Variovorax sp. PBL-E5: one gene and its partner. The main gene of each other region encodes a partner of the protein of the gene in region 2 in a complex. Links are inferred from orthologs where the notes say so. Each region holds a gene or a part of one and is shown on either strand. Other genes may lie near its edges.

Region 1 (3,423 bases), 800 kb from region 2 along the record:
ACGCGCACCCCGCGCTGCGCGGCGGCGTTCAGCTCGCGCAGGAACAGAAGTCCGGTCGAATCGTTCGACAGGATGTAGTACTGCGCATCGATCGAGCGCTCGGCGTTGCGCACCATGGCAAGGCGGGCATCGAAGGCGGTCGTCCCTTCCGGCAGCAAACGAAAACCCGACAACGCAGGCGAGGCGGCCGGCGCACCGGCACGGGCCACGCGCGCGAGCCGGGTGTTCGCGACATCCGTCGGCGCATGCGTCGGCGTCTGCGCCACGGGCGGCGGCAGGCTGGCGCAGCCGGCCAGCGCGCCAGCGGCAGCGAAGACGCACAGGCGGATCCACGCCGATCCGATCTTCATCGACAGCCATTCGCTCACTTCGACGACACCCCTATTCGGCCGCACGGCGCAGCGTATCGACCACCGGCCGCCGCAGCACGTCGCGCAAGCCCCACCAGCCGGCGGCCAGCGCCAGCACCGCGCCGGCCAGCGCACCGCCCACCGGCACCAGCGGCGATGCGGTCCAGGTGAAGTCGAACACATAGTGCGCCAGCGCCCAGCCGATCACCGAAGCGACGAGGCTCGCGAGAAAGCCCGCCAGCAGCCCGACGCCGGCGAGTTCGGCGCGCTGCACCTGGCGCAGCAGGCTCGCGTGCGCGCCGACCGCACGCATGATCGCGAACTCACGCGCCCGCTCCTCGCGCGTGGCCGTGACGGCGGCGAACAACACCACCAGCCCGGCCGCGAGCGTGAAGCCGAACAGGAACTCGACGGCGCGGATCACCTGGTCGAGCACCCGCTGGATCTGGCCGATGGTGGCGCTCATGTCGACATTGGTCACGTTCGGAAAGGCGCGCACCAGCGCGTTGTCGAATCCCTTGACCTCGGGCGCACGGAATGCGCCCATGTAGGTGACCGGCACCTCCGCCAACGCGGCGACGGTGTACATCACGAAGAAGTTGGCATGCAGCGAGCCCCAGTCGACCTTGCGCAGCGAGGTGATGCGTGCGTCGCTCTGGATGCCGCCGATGTCGAAGCGCAGCTGGTCGCCGAGCTTGAGGCCGAGCGTGTCGGCCAGTCCTTCCTCGACGCTGAGCTCGCCCGGCGCGCCCGGCGTCCATGCGCCCGCGGTGACGATGTTGTGCGGTGGCGCCTCGACGCTGTTGCTGAGATTGAACTCGCGGTCGACCAGCCGCTTGGCGCGGTCGTCCGCATAGTCGTCGGGCGTGACCGGCTTGTCGTTGATGGCGACCAGGCGCCCGCGGATCATCGGGTACCAGTCGAACTGGCGCACGCCGCCATCACGCAGCGTCTTCTGGAAGGCCTCGCTCTGGTCGGGCATCACGTTGATCACGAAGCGGTTCGGCGCGTCGGGTGGCGTGGCTTGCCGCCAGCTCGAGACCAGGTCGGTGCGCAGCAGCACGAGCAGGATCAGCGCCAGCAGGCCCACGGCCAGCGCGCTGACTTGCACCACCGCGTAGGCCGGCCGTGCCGAGATCTGCCGCGTGGCCAGCACCAGCCAGCGCGGCGCGGTCGATTCGTTGACGCTGCGCCGCAGCAGCAGCACCGCGAGCCAGCTCAGCAGCGCGAACACGGCGACGGCCGCCGCGAAGCCGCCGACCGCGATCAGCCCCAGCTTGAGGTCGCTGCTGGCCGCGACCAGCAAGGCCGCGAAGCCCGCGATGCCGAGTGCCAGCACCGCGATCGATGCCGGCTTCAGGTTGCCGACGTCGCGGCGGATCACGCGCAGCGGCGGCACCTGCGCCAGCTGCAGCACCGGCGGCAGCCCGAACGCGAACAGCAGCGTGAACCCCATGCCCATGCCGAAGGCCACGGGCCAGAAGGTCGGCGCGGGCAGCGCGCTTTCGACCAGCCCCGCCAGCAGCAGCACGAACGCGTAGTGCACGCCGAAGCCGATGGCGACGCCGAGCGCGCTGGCGATCAGCCCGACCAGCGCGAATTCGAAGGCGTAGGCACCCGCAATGGTGCGCTGGCTCTGGCCCAGCACGCGCAGCATGGCACAGTCGTCCAGGTGGCCGGCCGCGAAACCGCGCGCGGCCAGCGCGACGGCCACCGCCGACAGCAGCGCGGCCAGCAATGCAACCAGGTTGAGGAATTTCTCCGCACGGTCCATCGTCTGGCGCATTTCGGGGCGGCCGCTCTCGAAGGACTCGAGCCGTGCGCCGCGCACTTCGCCCTTCTTGATCGTCGCGTCGGCGAAGGCGTTGAAGCGCTGTACCGCATCCGGCGCGCCCGCGACCGCAAAACGGTAGCTCACGCGGCTGGCCGGTTGAACCAGACCCGTGCGCGGCACATCGGCCTGGTTGAGCATCACGCGCGGCGCAAAGCTCATGAAGCCGGCGCCGCGATCGGACTCGAGCACGATCACGCGCGCGATGCGCAGGGCGGCATCGCCCAGCAGCAGCGTGTCGCCCATCTTCAGGCCGAGCGACTCGAGCAGCGACGCGTCGACCCAGGCCTGGCCCGGCGCCGGCACGTCGCGCGTGGTCTGGCCCGGCGCGTCGGGTCCGTCGGCCACCTGCAGGCTGCCGCGCAGCGGATAGCCCGGCGCCACGGCCTTGAGAGCGACCAGCTTGCTGGCGCCACCCTGCGCGTCGCTGGCACGGGCCATGGTCGGAAAACCGTAGGTGCCCGCGCTGTCCAGGCCGAGCGACCTGGCGCGCGCCACGAATTCGGCCGGGGTCGGGTTGTCGGTCGCGAGCACCGCGTCGCCGCCCATCAGCTGGCGTGCGTCGCGCTGCAGGCCACCCTTGAGCCGATCGGCAAAGAAGCCGACCGCCGTGAGCGCCGCCACCGCGAGCAGCACGGCCACGATCAGCAGGCGCAACTCGCCGGCGCGCAGGTCACGCCGCAGCGTGCGCCAACCAAGGCGTAGGGAAGCGTTCATGGTCCGACGATAGCCGAGCGGCCACCGCCAGCCAAGCCGAAGGATTTACCGGGTCCCGGCGAGCTCGGGCTGCAGCACCAGCCGGTCGACACCTGCGTAGCAGACGAAGCGGCGGTTCGTCGCGCGTCCGATCGCGCACAGGCCGACCCGCTGGGCGATCTCGTGGCCCATCTGCGTGATGCCGCTGCGCGACACCACGATGGCCACGCCCATCTGGGCCGACTTGATCACCATCTCGCTGGTCAGCCGGCCCGTGGTGTAGAACACGCGGCCGCCGGCCAGCCGCTGGGCCGGCTGCATCGCGATCCAGCCCGCGATGGTGTCGATCGCGTTGTGACGGCCCACGTCCTCGACGAAGGTCTGCAGGCTCACATCGTCGTCGCCCGCGCCGAGCGTGAACAGCGCGCAGCCGTGCACCGAACCGGCCGACTTGTAGGTGCTCTCCTGAATGCGGATGGCGTTGACCAGCGCGTAGAGCTGCGCCTGGGTCATGCGCGTGCCGGGCAGATGAAGACGGTCGATGCC
Region 2 (3,287 bases):
TTCGCCCTCGGCGCCCAGCACCAGCGCGAGGGGCCGCTTCAGGTCGCACTGGTAGAGCGTGCCGGGTGCGTCGTCGCTGGTGCCCACGCACCAGATGCTGCGTTCCTTGAGTTCGCCCAGCGTGCGCGCGAGATTGGTCACCATGAAGTAAGGCACCGTCTCGGCCGCGCCGCTCGCAACCTTGGCGACCGTGGCGTTGATGCCGGCCGCATGGTCCTTGGGTGCGATCACCGCATGGGCGCCGGCGCCGTCGGCCACGCGCAGGCAGGCGCCGAGGTTGTGCGGATCGGTGACGCCGTCGAGCACCAGCAGCAGCGGCATCGTGCCGGCGGCTTCGAGGCCTTCGAGCAATTCGTCGAGCGAATGGGTCTGCGCAACCGGCTCGACGCGCGCGGCAACGCCCTGGTGCCCATGGCTGCCGCTGAGCTTGGACAGCCGCAGCCCGTCGGCCTCGACCAGCCGCACGCCGGCTTCCTGCGCCCGCGCGACGAACTGCCGCATGCGCGCATCGCGCCGGCTGGCATCGAACAGCACCTCGATCACCGATTTCGGCGCGGTCTTGATGCGCACGCCCACGGCATGAAAGCCGAAGATCACTTTGGGAGAAGACATGCCTGGATTATCGAGCGGCAGCCTGGACGGCCCCGGCGTGTTCGTCCAGGCTCACATGGCCTGCATCGATCGTGATGCGGCGCTCGCAGCGGCTGGCAATCCCGCGGTCGTGCGTCACGAGCACGAGCGTGGTGCCGAGTTCGCGGTTCAGGTCGAACATCAGCTTCATCACCTGCTCGCCGGTGGCGAAGTCGAGGCTGCCGGTGGGCTCGTCGGCAAGCAGCAGCGCCGGCTGCACGACAAAGGCGCGGGCCAGCGCCACGCGCTGCTGCTCGCCGCCCGAGAGCACCTTGGGGTAGTGGCCCAGGCGCTGGCCGAGGCCGACGCGGCCGAGCATCTCGGTCGCGGCCTTGCGCGCGTCCTTGCGGTCGGCCAGCTCGAGCGGCAGCATCACGTTCTCGAGCGCGCTCAGGTTGCCGAGCAGCTGGAAGCTCTGGAACACGAAGCCGACCTTGCGCGCGCGCAGCGCGGCACGCTCGTCCTCGTCGATCGCGAACAGGTCTTCGCCCGCGAGTTTCACCGTGCCGCGCGTGGGCGTGTCGAGCCCGGCGACGATCGACAGCAGCGTGCTCTTGCCCGAGCCGGAGGCGCCGACGATGGCGCAAGTCTCCCGCGTGCCGAGGGTGAAATCGATGTCCTGCAGAATGTCCAGCGTGCCGGCAGAGTCGGTGACCGACTTGAAAACGTGCTCGACGGCAACAATTGCTTCGGATCGGCCATCGGGTCGGAGTGAGGACATTGAAAGGTTTCGCTTGGTGAATCGACGCCACTTTATCTTGACCGCCGCGCTGGGCGGCATTGCGGGGTCTTGGGTCGATGCCTCGGCCCTGGCTGCGAGCGCGTCCGGCAAGGCGTCCGTGATCCTGGTGCTCGGCGATTCGCTGTCGGCCGAATACGGCCTCAAGCGCGGCGAAGGCTGGGTGCCGCTGCTGCAAAAGCGCCTGGTGGAGCAGAAGATCGCGGCCACCGTGATCAACGCCAGCATCAGCGGCGATACCACCTCCGGCGGGCGCGCGCGGCTGGCCAGCCTGCTTGCGCAGCACAAGCCCACGCAACTGGTGCTCGAACTCGGCGCCAACGATGCATTGCGCGGCCTGCCGCTCGCCAGCACGCAGGACAACCTGTTGCAGATCACGAAGACGGCCCAGGCCGCGGGCGCGCAGGTGCTGATCGTCGGCATCCAGGTGCCGCCCAACTACGGCAGCGACTACACGCGCCGCTTCGGTGCGATCTTCGCGGACGTGGCCGCCGCCACCAAGGCCGCGCTGGTGCCCTTCCTGCTCGCGGGCGTGGCGGATGCGCCCGATGCCGCGACGCTGTTCCAGGCCGACCGCATCCATCCGATCGCCGCCGCGCAGCCGCGCCTGCTGGACAACGTCTGGCCGGCGCTGCGCAAGCTGCTGCCCCGATAGCGGGGTCGCAGGCGCCACGAAAAAGCCGCCGCAGGCCATGGCCTGGGCGGCTTTGTTCGGGCTGTCTGTTGCGGCCGGTGCCGCGGATGGCGGCTCAACCGTTCTTGGTCGGCTCCGTCGGCACGGTCGGCGGGTCGCGCTCCAGCGAGGCCACGTCGGTTTCCGGGTCGCCCGGCGCCAGCCCATCGGTGCTCGGCCCCAGCTTGCGGTTGGCCTTTTCCCTCAGCTTCTCTTCCTTTTTCTTTTTCTTCGCAAGCTCTTTCTGGCGCTTCTCGTAGCCGTAATTTGGTGTTGCCACTGCATCTCCTTGGGGGCGCGGCAGTCCGGGTGACTGCACTGATGCGACTGTACGCGATAACCGGCGCGGTTCAGAGGGCCGCGAGGGCCTGTTCCAGGTCGGCGCGCAGGTCCTCGACGTCCTCCAGGCCGACCGAAAAGCGCACGAGCGTGCCCTTGTGCGGCCAGCGGGCGACCGTCGCATCACGCATCAATCCGATGTCGTAAGGCACGACCAGGCTGATCGGGCCGCCCCACGAATAACCGAGGCGGAACAGCTCGAGGCTGTCGCAGAAACGGTCGACCTGTTCGCTGCTGAAACTGGCGTCGAAGACGACCGAGAACAGCCCGGCCGCCAGATCGGCCGCGCCGCACAGGCGCAGCCAGTGCGCATGTCCCGGCGAACCATCGAGCGCGGGATGCAACACCTGCGCGATCTCCTCGCGGCCTTCGAGCCAGCGCGCCAGCTCGCGCGCGCTGCGGTCGTGCGTCTGGTAGCGCAGCGCCATGCTGGGCAGCGAGCGCAGCAGCATCTCGACATCGCCGACGCCGATGCCGAAGCCCATGCGCATGTGCGTGAGCTTCAGGGCCCGGTGCAGGCGCTCGTCGCGCGTGACGACGCTGCCCATCAACACGTCGCCGCCGCCGCTCGGGTACTTGGTGAGCGCATGCACCGAGACGTCGACGCCCTGCCCGCTGCCATTGAAATCGAAGGGCGCGAAGGCCAGCCCGGCACCCCAGGTGTTGTCGAGCGCGGTGATCACGCCGCGCGCACGGCACACGCCCACGAGCGCGGGCAGGTCCGGGAATTCCATCGTGACCGAGCCAGCCGCCTCCATCCAGACCAGGCGGGTGCGGTCCGACAGCTTGGCGGCGAGATCGGACGGGTCCATCGCATCGTAGAGCCTGTGGCTGATGCCGAAATTGGCCAGCTCGCCCGTGGCCAGCGCCTTGTTCGGGCCGTAGGCGTTGTCGGGGATCAGCACC

Evidence for each region. The genes of interacting proteins can lie anywhere in the genome.
Region 1: the proteins of WDLP6_RS10255 (region 2) and WDLP6_RS06290 are in contact, whole or in part, in a cryo-EM structure (PDB 9GE8), measured with the Escherichia coli proteins. The link is inferred for Variovorax sp. PBL-E5 from one-to-one orthologs.

The regions. Positions count from the first base shown.
Region 1 is NZ_LR594671.1:1,291,360-1,294,782, reverse strand. Bases 141-3,269 are described here. They hold WDLP6_RS06290 (ABC transporter permease), read right to left. Parts: upstream 2,899-3,269; coding sequence 382-2,898; downstream 141-381. Other genes in these bases: WDLP6_RS06285 (formate dehydrogenase accessory sulfurtransferase FdhD), read right to left, coding at 2,944-3,269; WDLP6_RS06295 (phospholipase D-like domain-containing protein), read right to left, coding at 141-350. In the rest of the region: more of WDLP6_RS06295, read right to left, coding at 1-140; more of WDLP6_RS06285, read right to left, coding at 3,270-3,423.
Region 2 is NZ_LR594671.1:2,094,309-2,097,595, reverse strand. What follows is about bases 212-3,204. They hold WDLP6_RS10255 (arylesterase), read left to right. Parts: upstream 212-1,385; coding sequence 1,386-2,024; downstream 2,025-3,204. Other genes in these bases: WDLP6_RS10245 (PLP-dependent transferase), read right to left, coding at 2,393-3,204; WDLP6_RS10250 (hypothetical protein), read right to left, coding at 2,119-2,322; WDLP6_RS10260 (ABC transporter ATP-binding protein), read right to left, coding at 620-1,351; rlmB (23S rRNA (guanosine(2251)-2'-O)-methyltransferase RlmB), read right to left, coding at 212-612. Also shown: more of rlmB, read right to left, coding at 1-211; more of WDLP6_RS10245, read right to left, coding at 3,205-3,287. UniProt on the Escherichia coli protein: TesA is a multifunctional esterase that can act as a thioesterase, lysophospholipase and protease.